Regions from separate parts of the Telluria sp. ZT3P39 genome, predicted to be linked through region 1. Evidence: predicted binding sites of a transcription regulator. Region 1 holds the regulator's gene; each other region holds the start of a gene.
What was found. The regulator LexA, encoded in region 1, represses DNA repair genes until DNA is damaged. The targets are predictions, from matches to a motif close to ACTGTATNNNNATACAGT.
Positions count from the first base shown of each region.

Region 2: imuA (translesion DNA synthesis-associated protein ImuA) is a predicted target of LexA. The motif match lies at 2,624-2,641, and genes of this name have one in related genera.
Region 3: recA (recombinase RecA) is a predicted target of LexA. The motif match lies at 1,888-1,905, and genes of this name have one in related genera.
Region 4: dinB (DNA polymerase IV) is a predicted target of LexA. The motif match lies at 2,144-2,161, and genes of this name have one in related genera.

Region 1 covers NZ_JCASIH010000019.1:30,707-34,918, forward strand. Annotated here, with positions in the region: gene rpsR (30S ribosomal protein S18) at 3-293, opposite strand; gene priB (primosomal replication protein N) at 329-619, opposite strand; gene rpsF (30S ribosomal protein S6) at 670-1,062, opposite strand; gene lexA (transcriptional repressor LexA) at 1,337-1,969, shown strand; gene AC56LR_RS16520 (tetratricopeptide repeat protein) at 2,036-2,755, opposite strand; gene AC56LR_RS16525 (cystathionine gamma-synthase family protein) at 2,804-4,042, opposite strand; gene purF (amidophosphoribosyltransferase) at 4,067-4,212, opposite strand, start outside.
Region 2 covers NZ_JCASIH010000010.1:127,024-131,235, forward strand. Annotated here, with positions in the region: gene gmtY (gamma-mobile-trio recombinase GmtY) at 1-238, opposite strand, end outside; gene AC56LR_RS12340 (Y-family DNA polymerase) at 465-1,934, opposite strand; gene imuA (translesion DNA synthesis-associated protein ImuA) at 1,867-2,610, opposite strand; gene AC56LR_RS12350 (TonB-dependent receptor) at 2,898-4,212, shown strand, end outside.
Region 3 covers NZ_JCASIH010000013.1:120,062-124,273, reverse strand. Annotated here, with positions in the region: gene recX (recombination regulator RecX) at 207-665, opposite strand; gene recA (recombinase RecA) at 690-1,781, opposite strand; gene AC56LR_RS14090 (response regulator) at 2,017-2,727, shown strand; gene AC56LR_RS14085 (sensor histidine kinase) at 2,724-4,212, shown strand, end outside.
Region 4 covers NZ_JCASIH010000005.1:105,239-109,450, forward strand. Annotated here, with positions in the region: gene AC56LR_RS07480 (recombination-associated protein RdgC) at 27-923, opposite strand; gene dinB (DNA polymerase IV) at 999-2,111, opposite strand; gene AC56LR_RS07490 (hypothetical protein) at 2,239-2,634, opposite strand; gene AC56LR_RS07495 (pre-peptidase C-terminal domain-containing protein) at 2,655-4,037, opposite strand.

The sequences.
Region 1 (4,212 bases):
GATTAACCGTGGTGCAGGTCGGTGTACGGCAGCAGCGCGAGGTAGCGTGCGCGCTTGATCGCGGTGTCGACCTGGCGCTGGTAGTGCGCCTTGGTGCCGGTCAGGCGTGCCGGCATGATCTTGCCGTTTTCCTGGACGAAGTCCTTCAGGGTGTCGACGTCTTTGTAGTCGACCTGTTCCACGTTTGCTGCGGTGAAGCGGCAGAACTTCTTGCGCTTGAACAGCGGGTTCTGCTGTTTGCGCTTCAGTTTTTCTTTGGCTTTGTTTTTGTCGAACTTTTTACCGAATGCCATTTTAGGCTCCTGTATCTATCTAAATGAATGCCGCTTCAGGCGGCACTGAAATCAATGATGTGAAACACCAGGGCTTTACTGTTGCGGTTCTTCCGTGCCAGGAATCCGGTGAACTGGTAGGCCGCGCCGAGTTCGGCGCCGGCAAACCTGCCTGAAATCTCGCCCGCGGCCAGCGCGGTGACTTCAAACTCGACCAGTCTCGCTACCCTTGCCTCTTCCTGCTGCGAACTGTGCATCAGGATGGCGCCCACGATGGGGACGCCGGCCGGGGTGTAACGCAACACGTCACGCTCGGCGATGGTCGCCACGAGCCGCAGTTCGTTCACGCTACTGGTTCACTTGTGTTCGGGATTCCCTGGAAAAACCGGTTCAACAATCAGGCCGCTGCGGCTGGAGCGGCAGCTGGTGCTGCGGCTTCGGCGCGGTGGCTCTTGGCTGCGTCTTCGCGCTGGACCGATTTCATCATCGGCGACGGTGCGGTTTCAGCCTTCTTCATCTTGACGGTCAGGTGACGCAGGACGGCATCGTTGAACTTGAATGCGGTTTCCAGCTCGACCAGGGTCTCGTTGTCGCACTCGATGTTCAGGCAGATGTAGTGGGCTTTCGGCAGCTTCTGGATCTGGTAAGCCATCTGGCGACGGCCCCAGTCTTCCACGCGATGAATGTTACCGCCGCGGCTCGACACCGTGGCCTTGTAACGCTCGATCATCGCCGGGACTTGCTCGCTTTGGTCCGGGTGGACGATAAAAACGATTTCATAATGACGCATGCATTACTCCTTAAGGACGTTTAAACAAATGCCCACCTCGGCGTCAAGACGAGTGTGGGAAGGGAAAGCCGGACATTATAGCCCGAGATTGGCCGGTTTGGAAAGCCGGGTGTGGTTCGCTGCCGCGATGAGTCCGGCAGAGCGCGCGGTTTTTGCCACGCCCGGGACCGCGCTGCACAATTTTTTTACATATTTCCCGTGTTTTCCCTTGCGCGCAGAAGAATACTGTACAAAAATACAGTCTACTCACACAACGGATTGCCTTAACACACCCATGCTCAAGCTCACTGCAAGGCAAGAACAGATCCTGAACCTGATCAGGGAAGCGATCGAGAACACCGGTTTTCCCCCGACCCGCGCCGAAATCGCGGCCGAACTCGGCTTCAAGTCGGCCAACGCCGCCGAAGAACACCTGCAGGCGCTGGCGCGCAAGGGCGCCATCGAGATTTCGCCTGGCACCTCGCGCGGCATCCGCCTGATCGGCGCTTCCGTCGAACAGGTCCCGCTGGTGCCTGCCGCGCTCATGATGTCGCTGCCGCTGGTCGGCCGGGTCGCCGCCGGTTCGCCGATCCTGGCCCAGGAACACGTCGAAGCCACTTATAACGTCGATGCCGCCATGTTCTCGGCCAGGCCCGACTTCCTGCTGAAGGTCAAGGGCTGGTCGATGCGCGATGCCGGCATCTGCGACGGCGACTTCCTGGCGGTCAAGAAGATTGACAGCGCCAAGAACGGCCAGATCGTGGTCGCTCGCCTGGGCGACGAAGTCACGGTCAAGCGCTACCGCAAGACCGGCAACGTGGTCGAACTGCTGCCGGAAAACCCGGACTTCAAGGTCATCCAGGTCACCCCCGAAGACGAGTTTGCGCTCGAGGGGCTGGCGGTGGGCTTGATGCGTAGCTGGCACTAATTGCGCTAACCTTGCACATCCGAATTGGATCCCGGCCGGGATCCAGGTTCGCATTACCCTACCCCATCACTTCAACTTCTTCGCATCCGAAGAACTCTTCACCATCGCGTTGTGCTCGGACACATAGGCCTCGGTCGCCGTGCGCCATGCCGCGAAGTCGGCCAGCACCAGCTGCGAGCTCACCTTCGCTTCCTCGGTCAGGTTCGACTGCAACTGCGTCAGGTAGGCGCTCGACTTCTCCGTCTCGTCCTTGGTCATCAGCTTGGCGATATCCGCGGGAATGCGCTTGGTCAGCGGCGTGGCCGCGTTCAGGTTGGTGACGAACTTGTTGTAGCACTCCTGCCAGCTCGTGACGGCCGCGCCGATACGGTCGATGTCGGCGTTAATCTTCGACATGGCCGGAATGCGCGGCGCGGTGCAGCGGAACTCGCCCGATTTGAGGTCTTCGCCGTCATAGCCCCTGACCCAGTAATCGATCTCCTTGCGGCGCTTGACGCGCTGGTCCATCACCTCGAGCGAGGCGGCGGCCACCTTGTTGCCCTTGGCGGCTGATTTCCTGAACAGCGCTTCGGCCTTCGCCTCGTCAACCTGCCCTGCTTCGCCATACCAGTACATCTGGCCCAGCGCCTGCTGCGCCTCGGCATTGCCGCCATTGGCCAGCCTGGTGTACAGCTTCATGGCCTGGGCGTAGTCCTTCTTCGCGAACAGGGCGTGGGCATCTTCCAGCTCGCCGGCAAAGGCGCTGCCGCAGAACAGGAGGGAGAGGCAGAACAGCGTGGTCTTCATGGGCGCTTACGGATGAGGAATCGAATCCCCATCATAGCGGCATCGTGCCTACGCGTCGAGCGCCCGGCGGAAGTCCGCGAGCAGGTCGTCCGTGTCCTCGATGCCCACCGAGACACGAATCAAGGACTCGGCGATGCCCATGCTGGCACGGCGCTCCGCCCCCATCTCGAAGAAGATCGTGTGCGCCACCGGGATCACCAGGGTGCGGGTGTCGCCCAGGTTGCTGGCCGGGATGGCGAGCGTCAGGCGGTTCAGGTAATCGAAGGGATCGATCGCATCGACCAGTTCGAAACTGAGCAGCGAACCGGCGGCGCGGAACAGCTCTTGCGTGATGGCGTGCTGCGGATGCGAAGCCAGGCCCGGATAGTGGACGGCACTGACCCGCTCGTCCGCTTCCAGCAGCCGGGCCAGCGCCAGCGCATTGCTGCTGGTGCGGTCCATGCGCAACGCCAGGGTCTCGGCGCCGACCGCGATATGGTGGGCCGCCTCGGGGCCGAGCGCCGCGCCGAAGTCGCGCAGCGCTTTCGCGCGCAGCTGGGCCAGTCCTTGGGCCTGGCTCGGTTGCTTGCGGAAGTTCGGCGCGATGTGCGGGTAGCCGCGCCAGTCGAACAAGCCGGTGTCGGTCAGGGCGCCGCCCAGCGCATTGCCATGCCCGCCGATCGACTTGGTCAGCGAATTGACCACCAGGCCCGCGCCGACCGCCTTCGGGCGGAACAGGTAGGGCGTGGTCATGGTGTTGTCGACCACGTAGAGGATGCCGCGTTCGCGGCACAACTGGCCGATTCTAGCCAGGTCGGCCACTTGCGTGCGTGGATTGGCGATGGTCTCGACGAACACCATGCGGGTGGCCGGGGTCAGCGCCGCTTCCACGTTCGCCACATCGGTCGCATCGACAAAAGCGACATCGACGCCTTGAGCTGCCACCGTTTGCCACAGGCTGTTCGTATTCCCGAACAAAAAGGAGGAGGACACGATCTGGTCGCCGGCGCGCAGCAGCGCCTGGAACAGCGCGCCGATTGCGCCCATGCCGGTAGCGAAACAGATGGTGCCGACACCGTCTTCCATCGTGGTGATCTTGTCCTCGAGCGCGCTGACCGTCGGATTGCCCTGGCGGCCGTAGCGGAAGCCCGGCTCCTTGCCCTGGAAGACCGCCGCCAGCTGGCGCGCATCGTTGTAGCCGAAGGCCACCGAGGTGTGCACCGGCTTGTGCAGCGAGCCCTGCTCGACCGTCTTGCGGCGGTCGTTGTGCAGGATGGTGGTGGTGAAGCCGTACTTGCTATCGCTCATGGGAGTTCGCTTGAACCATCAGGCTTATTCGGTGGCCGGGGCCTTGAGGTGCAGGTGCGTGGTCACGTCGTCCTCGTCGCGCTTCGGGCTCGGCTTGTGGCGTGCCGACTCCAGGCGGTCGAGGTATTCCGGGGTCACGTCGCCGGTCACGTAGATACCGTCGAAGCACG
Region 2 (4,212 bases), on a different contig from region 1:
TGTCGTAGCGCTGTACTAGCCAATCGGAAAAGCCAGTTAGAAGCGTTAGAAGAAGTTTTGCGCGTGCGTTTGTTTTTGACGTCCAGAACAGGCCTGATGAATCCGTCTCATCGAGCTCGATTGTTCCGCCAATTAGTACTTCGGCAAATTCAGCAAGGAGTTGGGGCCTGTCTAGTTGAGACTTGAAATGCTGTTGATTCGACTTATGAAATCTATAAACAAACCTACAGCTCTGCAAAGCTCACGCTGCCATGCCAAAGAACGGCTACTAGCGTTTTCAAGGATATATTTAACTAAAGGCATCGGATCGCTGCTGCCTTCGTCGTCGGTCAGAATATATAAGACATATATTCGCCGACTAGTCTGTGAGGATCGTTTTACTAGTGTGCTGGCAACGGTATGGTAGCGTGGGGTTTCTCGTCGGATCATCAGGGGCAAACATAAGGTTTATGACTTGGTTTTCATTAGGCGTACAACCCATGTAAAAACCATCGCGCATCATTGGCGCGCTCCAGATAGATCCAATAACAACTTCCATCGTTTCCCTGAGCAATAAAGTAGTCTCGGGAAGCAGATTGCTCACACCACCAACCAGCTTCTATTCGCTCTGGGCCGCGGATTATTTTAAGCGGACTACCATAAAATGGTCGCTCATTACGCACTAGTAGCGCAATAGGCTTTGGCAATAAGAAAAATGGCCGATTATTGGCAATGAATTTTGTATTATCTTTAACTGGTTTGGTTGTTGGGGGTGCCCAGGCATTGTAGACCTCCGGAAGATAATCTTCAACATTATTAGGGGTTAATACATTTTCGTTACCAAGTCGTGCCGTTAATAGCTCAAGAAGTCGATGGTAATCTTCTAGCGAACCGCCAGGTTCGGGGAAAAGAGATTCATTTGTTGGGCGGGCGGCTTCGGTCTCTACTGCTTCGAGGCAGAGGCTAATTACAGGTGCGGTAAGTTGAATCTTCGGAAGACGTTCTTTTAGAAGCCGGATCAGGTGTCCTTCGTCCCATGCGGGTTCTGCCAAGCTTATCTCAATCTTTGTCGGTGCTATTGCGGCGCGACCACGTTCGTGTTCAAGAAGGAAAACGCAAACTCGGACTGCTCGTTGCAGAGACTTGAGCCAGCCAACTAACTGGAGGATAAGACTAGTTCCGCTGTGGAGCAATGCTCCTGTGTGCTCGATGCGATCACCGAGTTCGACGCGTGATTTGAACTGTAGTGGTGGTTTGATCCAATCAAATATTTCCGGTTCTTCGCCGTATGCTCGATCAAGCGCATAGATTAATTCCTTGCAAGTTCGACGCAAAAGACCGGCCCTGGGCAGTCTGCGAAGCGCACCAACCTGGTCGGCCCCAATGTCATTAAGCCAGTTCCGATACGGAGCGGCCTTTGGAAGCAAATCGCAAGGCAGCATGCTCAGCCGGTGGTGCAAGGTTTTTATCGATAATGTACGGCGACGTAGAGTGAGACCGTCTTGGCGTCGGCTTCGTGCAAGTAACCATGCGCCTTCTGCTGTGGGGGCGGTGCCGATTTGCGAGGTAAAACCAAGTGAGCTAAGGATGCTGGAAACGCGTAGGCAGAGTGAATGGGGCCCCTTGAATAACGTAAGGCTTGCACTAACGTCCAATAGAACCGAGAACTCTTCTTGCAAAACAATTTCCGGAGTGAACTGCATTAGCGCGGTTGCAATAGCCTGGAGCGCCTGGTCCTCCTTTTCTGGCGATCGATCCAGAGCTATTGCCGTAGGGGCGAGAGCCGATACGCTATCGCGGCGCATGCGTAAGCGTATTCCACACTGAGCGGCCTCGAAGGTCATCGCCAGTACCGCTCCTTGGTCGATAACGACAAATTGCCCAGATTCAGACCAACGCGGGCGTAGTGCTTCTAGTGGCAATGATGGGAGATGGACGCTTAACAGGAGTTTCATAATCTTTGTTCAGTGGCCGGCGAACCACAGGCATATTCGTCAAGGAAATAAAAAGACGGCTCTCACAGTAAGGCCCTCTTCGTTTGACAATATTCACAGAAAGTCCACCAGGGATTGGACGAAGTGCTATGCGTAACGGTGATGGCGAAGCGTTCGCCGCAGCTGAGATAGGCCGCATGAGCCAAAACCATGTATCGGTGGTTTGTGCCGCGAGGTTCAGGCGCCGAAGCGTTTCAGGTCGGATATCGGTTTGCCAGAGTATGACGGCACCGCAATTGCCGCTTTTAAGAATTTGCTCTGTAGCCCATAAGGCATCTGATGAACTTTTTGGGCGGAGCCATAACAAATTTCGTTCATTCACTTGCCAAGCACGGCAGGCCATAAGATGGGGATGGTAAGGCGGCTGAATAAGCACAACCCGTTGCGACACTGAGAGGGGAGATAAAATTGGTTGTAGCAATTGCATCTCTCCAATACCGTTTTGCTGCACAAGTAGTTCAATCAGAGCTGACCTTGGCCAACCTCGATCCGGTAGTTCCTGGTCGAGCAGCTCATGCCCAGTGGTCTGGGCGGTTGATCGTGCAATCGCTAACTCGCTTGCACGCCATACGTCACGTAGGACTGACTGTGGCACTTTCCCAGTCTTCGGGGGAACAATGGTAGGTGAAGTATACATGGATGAGCCTAATACTGTATGTTTATACAGTATAAGTGGCGAATGGTTGAAAGTGCAAGATGGTTTGATGGCTTCATGGTCGACCCATTCATCGGCGCTGCTTCAGCCTTGCAGGACGAAGTCAGCGATTGTTTACGCTGAGCCGTGGGACACGGTTACCAAATTCCTTGCCTCTTGTCAGTAGAACATGCAACAATGCGAATAAGAATAATTCGCATTCAAAGCGTCAGTTTGTTAGCATGGCTGATGCTCAGTGAGCAAAAGATGACTACTTTAGAGAGAAAAGCATGGCATTGAAGAAGACCCAGTTGGCCCTGATTGCCGCGCTCGCCGTTCAGCAGATGATGATTGAAGCTTCTGCTCAATCGACGCAGAATCAGCCTGAGGCGGACGTGTCCGTCGTCAAGGTCAGTGGTACGCGTTCTGGGTCCAACGACTACAATCAACCGACTGCGACGAGTGCAACCAAACTCGATGCAGCCCTACGCGACATTCCCCAAACGGTCAATGTAGTGCCCCAGCAGTTGTTGCTGGACCAGGCTGCCCTTTCAATGGAAAGCGCTCTGAAATCGGTGCCTGGCGTCGGCCTGTCGCACGGGGATGGACAGCGCGACCAAGTCACGCTGCGCGGTTTTTCCGCCATCTCGGACCAGTTCATCGACGGCTTGCGCGACGATGCGTTGTACTTCCGTGACCTGTCCAACATTGAACGCATCGAAGTACTCAAGGGCCCGGCCTCGGTGCTTTATGGCCGTGGATCATCTGGTGGCCTCATCAACCGTATCAGCAAGAAGCCCGGCATTAACAAGAGCGAGATCACGGCGCAAGTGGGCAGCCGGGATCAGAAGCGAGCCTCCGTGGACTTGGCACGTAACTACATGGACGCCGGCGCCGCGTTCCGGGTCACCGGCGCCGTCGAGCGGGCGGACAGCTATCGCAGCCAGCAATTTCTTGAGCGTGAAGCGTTCGCCCCCTCGTTGCTGGTTAAACTTGGAGAGGCTACCAGCGTCCTGTTCCAGGCCGAACGCCTGTCTGACCGGCGTGTGACCGATTTCGGCGTTCCGTCGTATCAAGGGCGCCCGGTAGACGTTCCTGCATCAACTTACTATGGCGCAGCAAACGCGCGTGACGTCGACTATTCGCAGGCGGAGGTAACGGCGCTCGGGTTTTCGCTCCAGCATCGTTTCAACGATAACCTTTCTGTACGCAACGCTTTCCGCCATTATGACTACAGCCTGGATCGCAACAACACCCTCGTTGGCGCCGTGAACGAGCAGGCGCGCACTGCCTCTCTCAACCGCACCAATCTGAAGCGTGAGGAAGATGGCTATTTCAATCAGACCGAGCTGGTCCAAAAAGCATCGCTGGGCAACCTAGCGCACCAGATCTTGTACGGCGTCGAATTCGGAAAGCAGAACAAGGACCAAGTGAACCGTTCGCAAAGCAACGTTGCCACGGTTGCGCTGTTCAATCCGGTCCTGCCAGTGCTGCCCAAGCAGGTCACCGCCGCGCCCTCGACCGACAATCTCGGCATTATGAAAACGAGCAGCGTCTACGTCCAGGACCTAGTTTCCCTGTCGGCGCAATGGAAGGCGCTGGCTG
Region 3 (4,212 bases), on a different contig from region 1:
CTCTCAGGTTAGGACTCAATCTGCAAATCGGCTCACTTTCTTTTCATCATAGGATCTACGATGCGCGACTATGCAAAGGGTCGCAACTGCGGAGCATGGTGTGGGTTGGGCGGGAAAATGCAAACCGGCGCCAGGGAAGGCCCGCTTGAAGATGCTATTAGATGATGTTGCTACAACCAGGCTGCCGGGACGGAAACCTGCCGCCGTCAGAACTCGTCGTCGTCCGGCCCGCCCTGCATCGCCACCCGGGCTGCGCGCTGGGAAAAGCCGCGCTGCAGCAGGAAGCGCATCTGCTTGGCGCGCTCGGCTGCATCCGCAGCCACCGTGCCGAACTTGCGCTGCCAGACTTCGGTCGCGCGCGCCGTTTCGGTGTCCGCCAGGCCGGCCTTGAGCTCGTCCAGGGCTTCGCCCTTGACGCCATGGCTTTTCAGCTCGGCCATGACGCGGCTGTTGCCGAAACGTGCGGCGCGCCGGTTGATGAGCGATTCGGCGAAGCGCTCTTGCGACAGCCAGTTGTTCTTTTCAAGGAAATCCAGGAGGGCTTCCACGTCATCGCCCTCCTCGGCATAACGGGCCAGTTTACGACCCAGCTCGAGCCGGCTGTGCTCGCGCATCGACAGATAGCGAAGCGCGCGCCCTTTGAGGCTGAGCTGGGGTGCTGGCATGGTCTAGCGACCGGCTGGCGGCGATTACTCGCCGACCGCCTGCAGCTTCACCTTGCCGGCTTCTTCAGCGGCGGCGACAGCAGCAGTGACCGGCGGCAGTTCACGCACGCCCAAGGCCGTACGGACCTTGTTCTCGATCTCGCGGGCCAGCGCAGGACGATCGCGCAGGAACTGGCGGGCGTTGTCCTTGCCCTGTCCGATGCGTTCGCCGTTATAGCTGTACCACGAGCCCGACTTCTCGACGATCTTGTTGTCGGCGCCGAGGTCCAGGATTTCGCCTTCGCGCGACGTGCCTTCTCCATAAAGGATGTCGAAGTGCGCTTCTTTGAACGGAGGCGCGATCTTGTTCTTGACGACCTTGACCTTGGTTTCGTTACCGATCACTTCGTCACCCGACTTGATCGAACCGGTACGGCGGATGTCCAGGCGCACGGAGGCGTAGAACTTCAGCGCGTTACCGCCGGTCGTGGTTTCCGGGCTGCCGAACATCACGCCGATCTTCATACGGATCTGGTTAATGAAGATCACCAGGGTATTGGTACGGTTGATCGAGCCGGTGAGCTTGCGCAGCGCCTGCGACATCAGTCGGGCCTGCAGGCCCGGGAGCGAGTCGCCCATGTCGCCTTCGATCTCGGCGCGCGGGGTCAGTGCCGCCACCGAGTCGATGACCACGAGGTCGACCGAACCCGAACGCACCAGGGCGTCGGTGATTTCGAGGGCTTGTTCGCCGGTGTCCGGCTGCGAGATCAGCAGCTCGTCGAGCTTGATGCCCAGCTTTTGCGCATAGCCCACGTCGAGCGCGTGCTCGGCGTCGATGAAGGCGCAGGTGCCGCCCAGCTTTTGCATTTGCGCGATGGTCTGCAGCGTCAGGGTGGTTTTACCCGACGATTCCGGGCCGTAGATCTCGACGATACGGCCGCGCGGCAGGCCACCGACGCCCAGCGCGATGTCCAGGCCCAGCGAGCCGGTGGAAACAGTCTGCACTTCCTCGACCGGCGTATTCGCATCCATACGCATGACCGAACCCTTGCCGAACTGCTTTTCAATTTGCGCCAGGGCGGCGGCCAGCGCCTTGCCCTTTTCAGCGGCGTTTACTGCGGTTTTTTTGTCGTCCATGGTGTACTTTCAGCTGTGGAGTAGGCAAGGTAGGGTCGCTACCGCGCAAATCAAGGTCACTACTGTATAAAATTCCAGTGGTTCTCAAACGTGAATTCAAGTCACTACTGTATATAAATCCAGTAGTTTATGCAAGCGAAAAAAACCTCCCTGTTGTTAAGAGGAGGCTCGCATTGTTGCGATAAATCAAACACAATAGGAGCTGTCAAAAGTCCAACGTTTACCGGGTGCTCCCATGCGAATTCTGCTCGCCGAAGATGATAGCGTACTTGCCGACGGACTCACCCGCTCGCTGCGCCAGTCCGGCTATGCCATCGACTGCGTCAAGAATGGCGAGGACGCCGACACCGCGCTGTCCACCCAGGAATTCGACCTCCTCATCCTCGACCTCGGCCTGCCCAAGCTGTCCGGCCTCGAAGTGCTGCGCCGCCTGCGCGCGCGCTCCTCGCTGCTGCCGGTGCTGATCCTCACCGCCGCCGATTCGGTCGAGCAGCGCGTCGAAGGCCTCGACCTCGGCGCCGACGACTACATGGCCAAGCCCTTCGCCCTGTCGGAGCTCGAGGCGCGGGTGCGCGCCCTCACCCGCCGCGGCGCCGGCGGCGGGGCGGCCGTGGTGCGCCATGGTCCGCTGGTCTACGATCAGGTCGGCCGCAGCGCCTACATCAACGAGCAGATGCTCGACCTGTCGGCGCGCGAGCTCGGCCTGCTCGAAGTGCTGCTGGCGCGCACCGGGCGCCTGGTCTCCAAGGAGCAGCTGGTCGACCACCTGTGCGAATGGGGCGAGGAAGTGTCGAACAACGCCATCGAGGTCTACGTGCACCGCCTGCGCAAGAAGATCGAGGTCGGCGGCGTGCGCATCGCCACCGTGCGCGGCCTGGGCTACTGCCTCGAGAAGTTTTCCGACGCCCCGCGCACCGTCGCCGACAGCAAATCCGCCGACAAGTGAGCGAACGCCACACCGGTCTGGATGCCGCGCCCGGACCCTGGGCGGCCGAGCCGCTGTATATTCCGCCGAATCCCGAACCGGACGAGAACATCCGGCACTCGCTGTTCGGCGAGATCCTCGACTGGATGCTGGCCCCGCTATTACTGCTGTGGCCGATGAGCATCGCGATCACCTACCTGGTGGCCAAGTCGATCGCCAACCAGCCCTTCGACGATGCGCTGGAAGACCGGGTCACCGTGCTGTCGCAGCAGATCCGCACCGTGGCCGGCCGGCCGACCGTGCAACTGCCGGGCAGCGCGCGCGACGTACTGCGCGCCGACGACGTCGACAGCGTCTACTTCCAGATCAGCGGGCCGGACGGCCTGCACATCGACGGCGACCGCGACCTGCCGCGCCCGCGCAGCGGTGTGCCGGGCGCCGCCGCCGCCGCCGACGGCGGCCGCAGCGACACCGTGAGCTTCCGTAACGACAGCATCCACGGCACGCCGGTGCGCGTGGCTTATTCCTATGTGCACCTCGATCCGCTGCGCGGCGAGGACGCGGGGCGCGCCGCGGCGCCGGACCTGGCCCTGGTGCAGGTGGCGGAAACGCTCGACAAACGCGCCCATCTGGCCAACGAGATCATCAAGGGCGTGATCCTGCCGCAGTTCATCATCCTGCCGGTGATCCTTGCCCTGGTCTGGTTTGCGCTGTCGCGCGGCCTCACGCCGCTGGCCGAGCTGCAGGAGCGCATCCGCGCCCGCCCGCACGACGATCTGTCGCCGATCGACCCGCGCCAGGTGCCCGAAGAAATCTCGCCGCTGGTCGGCTCCTTCAACGACATGCTCGAGCGCCTGGCCCAGACCGTCGAGATGCAGAAGCGCTTCATCGCCGACGCCGCGCACCAGATGAAGACGCCGCTGGCGGGCATGCGCATGCAGTCCGAGCTGGCCCTGCGCCAGGTCGACCCGGAAGAAATCCACCGCTCGCTCGAGCAGCTTGCCAAGAGTTCGGAATCGGCCACGCGCCTGGTCAACCAGCTGCTGGCGCTGGCGCGCGCCGAAAACCAGCCACATGCGGGCCTGGCTTTCGAGGCTGTCGACCTGGCGCAGCTGGCGCGCGCCACCGTGCAGGACTGGGTGCAGGCCTCGTTCGCGCACCGGATCGATTTCGGCCTGGAGCTGCCGGACCAGCCGCCGGGCGATCCACCCGTCATCGCAGGCAATGCGCTGATGCTGCGCGAGCTGCTGTCGAACCTGATCGACAATGCGCTGCGCTATACGCCACAGGGCGGCAGCGTGACGGTGCGCGTGCGGCGCGACGGCGAGCACGTGCTGCTCGAAGTCGAGGACACCGGTCCCGGCATCGCCCCCGCCGAGCGCACCCACGTATTCGAGCGTTTCTACCGCATCCTGGGCAGCAACGTGCAGGGCAGCGGCCTGGGGCTGGCGATCGTGCGCGAGATCGCCCAGCAGCACGGGGCCGAAGTCGACATCTTCAACAATC
Region 4 (4,212 bases), on a different contig from region 1:
GACCTGCCCACGCCGCGAATTACTGATTACGCCTTCGCTTCGCCGCCCAGCGCTTCCACCACATCCGCCATCAGCTTGGCCAGTTCCCCGGTCATCAGCATGATGTCGTTATCGAAGCGCTCATCATCGCTATAGGTGACGGCTTCGCCTTCCTTGATGACGTCCAGCGGCTTGATGCCCTTGATCGCCATCGATTCGGTCAGCACGAAGCTGATGCGGTCGGTCCAGGTCATGGCCAGGCGGGTGCACTGCTTGCCGGCGGCGATGTGGCGGCGGATGTCGTCCGGCTCCAGCGTGTGCTTTACATAACGCACGGCGGCGCGGCTTTCGCCGGTGGCGCGCAGTTCGGTGTCCTGGTCGATCGTGAAGCCGTACGGCGCTTCGTCCGCTTCCAGCCAGCCGGTCATCACGGCCACCGGCGAGCGCTGCACGCGCAGCGATTCCAGCGGCATGCGGTCGACCGCCTTGAGCAGCAGCTTGATGACGTCGTCCGCCTTCGACGGGCTGGCGGCATCGATCACCAGCCAGCCGTTGACCGGGTCGACCCAGACCCAGACGTTGCTGCGGATCGAGAAGGCGCGCGGCAGCAGTTCGTCGGCGACGCGCTCCTTCAGTTCCTTCATTGCCTTCTTACCCGGCGGGAAGCCCTGCTGCTCTTCCATCTCGGCGGCCTTGGCCTTGGCGACCTGGTTGATCACCGACGACGGCAGCAGCTTCTTCTCGGTACCGAGCATCATCAGCATCTGCTTGTTGACGACGTGGACCAGCTTGCCGTTGGCGCGCGGCGAATCCCAGCCCTGGCGCAGCAATTCGTTGCTGCTCGCAGGAGAAAACGCCTGCGACTGAAGCGCTTCTTCCATCTGTTCTGGGGTGAATGCCCACGGAGCGGGCAGGCGATAAATCTGGAGATTCTTGAACCACATAGCTGTTATCCGATTGTTTCAGTATTTCAAGGGAACGATATTCTACGCTGCCGTTGCCGGCAGCGAGTACGAGAATTATTCTGTTGACGAGTCGTCAACAATGCTGGCAATGGCGTCCGGGGCAGCGTCATCGAACAGCCGCAGTTGCTCGACTGTCTCGGTGTCGCCCAGGCGCACGCCGACGCCCAGCAGGCGCACCGGGCGGCTGGCGCGGGCCCAGCCGGTTTCCATCAGGCGCGCATAGGTCGGGATATGTGGCGCATAGCCAACACACTCGACCGTCGTCTGCTGGAAGTCCGAAAACTTGATCTTCACGAACAGCTTGTTGATGAATTTTTCCGCCTTGTTGCGCTTGATCCGGCCCAGCAGGTGCTCGTGCAATTCCGGCAGCAGCTTCAGGCAGGCGGCCAGGTCGGGCACGTCGGGCGTATAGGTTTCCTCGGTGCTGATCGACTTGCGCTCGCGCGAGGTGTTCACTTCACGCACGTCGATGCCGCGGCACAGGTCGTGCAGGCGGGCGCCGAAGCTGCCGAAATGCTCCTGCAAGCGCTCCATGCTCCAGCCGCGCATGTCGGCGCAGGTCTGCAGGCCGAGCCGGTGCATCTTGTCGGCCGTGACCTTGCCCACCCCATGCAGCTTCTTCACCGGCAGCGCCGCGACAAAGGCGTCCACCTCTTCGGGGCGCACCAGGAACAAGCCGTCCGGCTTGTTCCAGTCGCTGGCGATCTTGGCCACGAACTTGTTCGGCGCCACGCCGGCCGAGGCCGTGATGCCGACGGTCTCGAAGATGCGCTGCCGGATCTCCTGCGCGATCAGGGTCGCGCTGCCCTTGCAGTGCGTGGCATTGCTCACGTCCAGGTAGGCTTCGTCGAGCGACAGCGGTTCCACGATCTCGGTGTAGTCGCGGTAGATGTCCATGATCTGGCCTGAGGCGATCCGGTATTTTTCCATTGCCGGCGGAATCACTACCAAGTGCGGACACAGCTTCATGGCCTGGGCCGTCGCCATCGCCGAATGGATGCCGAAACGGCGCGCCTCGTAGTTGCAGGTAGCGATCACCCCGCGCTGGTCGGGACGCCCGCCGACCGCGAGTGGACGCCCGCGCAGCGACGGATCGTCGCGCATTTCGACCGAAGCGTAGAAACAGTCGCAATCGCAGTGGATGATTTTACGGAGCGGGGCGTTCACGGGGGCGAGGCGCCCCAGGGGCGGGGTCGACTACTGTAATTGCATACAGTATCGACTGAAAGTGGATTTCTTGCAAGACAAGGCCTTGCATGCAGGTGCAAGGCCTTGTCTCATGCTGCCGTCCGGTTCAGCGGTTCAGGCCCAGCTGGCCGGCCGAATGGACCGTCCTGTCGGTGAACTGCAGGCTGTGCACGCCCTGCTGGCAGTGCGGACCGTCGTTGCTGCGGAACAGGGTCTTGATGCTGGCATCCTTTCCCTTGACCCGGAACAGGATCATTTCCGTGGACGGCTTGCCGGGCTCGACCTTCCTGGCCACCAGGTCGACGTCGGTCGATGCCAGTCCGCTCATGACGAGGTTGATGCGCTGGCGCTTCTGCACATCCACATCGTCGTGGCAGGCGTGGAACATCTTCATTTCATGCACGCCGGCAGCCGGCGTGTAGACATGATTGACGGGCTCGGCGGCAAATGCCGCGCCGCTCAGCAGCGCGGCAAGCAGGAACAAGCATGGTTGATATGTCATTGTCATGGTCCTTTCAGCGCTCAGTTCATGAGCCAGTTGCCGTTATTGGCACTCCAGTACCCCGTCGTTCCCCCCGTCCCGGTCCAGTTGATCAGGTTGAAGGTGTTGGCGCCGGTTACCGTGCCCGGCACCTTGTAGACACGCAGTGCCTGGGCCGCCCGGTACCAGGTCAGCGGGGTCGACGGCTGCAGCACCTCGGGACTGTCGGTGCCCCGGACGAAGAAGGCATTGCCGCTGCCGTACACCTGGCTGGCGCCGCTGGTGTCGACCACGACCGCCGTGTTTTCATCGGCGCCGACGCCTTTCATGCTCGCCCATCCCACACCGAAGTGATAGAGGCTGCTGGCCATGAAGCTGACCAGCCGGGGTTGCCGGGTACGCTGGGTGAAATGCTGGTCGGTCACCAGGTTGGCGAGCACCGGATTGGCGATGAAGTTGTTACCGACTGCGATGGCGGTGGGATTGGCCAGCACGGTCGCATTGTCCGCGGCGCCGCCCGGGTGGTAGTACTGCCCCATGACCGCCATCCCGGCACTGGTGCCGCCGACCGGCGCGCCCTTGGTATTGATCAGGTAGTTCAGTGCGTTGCCGACGCCCTGGCCCTTGAAGTAGTTGATGTAGTTGGCCTGGTCCCCGCCCGCCAGGAAGACCGCGGCCGCGTTGCGGATGGTCGACACCACGCAGGCATCATTGGCGTCGGCCGTACTGGCGATGAGCAGGGTTTGCACCGAATTGATGCCGCCCATGGCGTAAATCCAGTCATTGTAGGCATTCGTCCCGCTCGAACGCAGGATCACGAAATCGCCGCCGCCGGAACGCGCGATCATCCACTTGAACGCCTCGTCCACATCCAGCCCGCCGCCCATCAGCACGGCGCCCCCGAGCGTGGCGGTGGCCTTCGGCGTGGCATTGCCGGTCTTGCCCAGGTTGACCTTCTTGGGGAAGGTGCAGGCCGTTGCGGCGCTGCCCGGCAAGGTCACGCTCAGGCTGTAGCTGCCCGTTCCGGCATTGCTTCGCACGCGCACATAGTAGGTGCCGGCCGTGGTCGCGTTATAGGTGCCGTTTTCCGGATTGCCCAGGCTGGCGCCGGAGGCGACGTCGGTGCCCGCGGCGTTGGTGAGATACCAGTCGAGGTCGATTCCCGCGGCATGGGAAAGGCTGAGCGACATGGTGCCCGTGTTCGGCACGTCCACCCGGTACCAGTCGAAGTCGGTGGACGAGCTGACCGCGCCGCTGACCGCCGTGCCCGGGCAGAGGCGCAGGTTGGCTTGGGTGATGATGTTGTTCGGCTCTGCTTCCGTGGTGACGCAAGTTGGCTGCGTTGGTTTCGCTGCCTGTGCTGCCCCGGTCACTCCGGCTGCCGTTGCCAGCAGCAGAACGCGCAAGCTTGTCGCGATATGCATTGTTTTTCCCCCGTTGTCGAACGACGCCATTTGACGGAATTCCTGGTTCTACCTATACGGCTTTTTCCATCCGTTTGAAAGAACATTCCAGACGTCTTCGGTTTCGGACACGCTGGAAAAAAGAAACGCGCGGCAAGCCGCGCGTTTCCGGATAAAGGCGGCGCAGGGGAGCCGC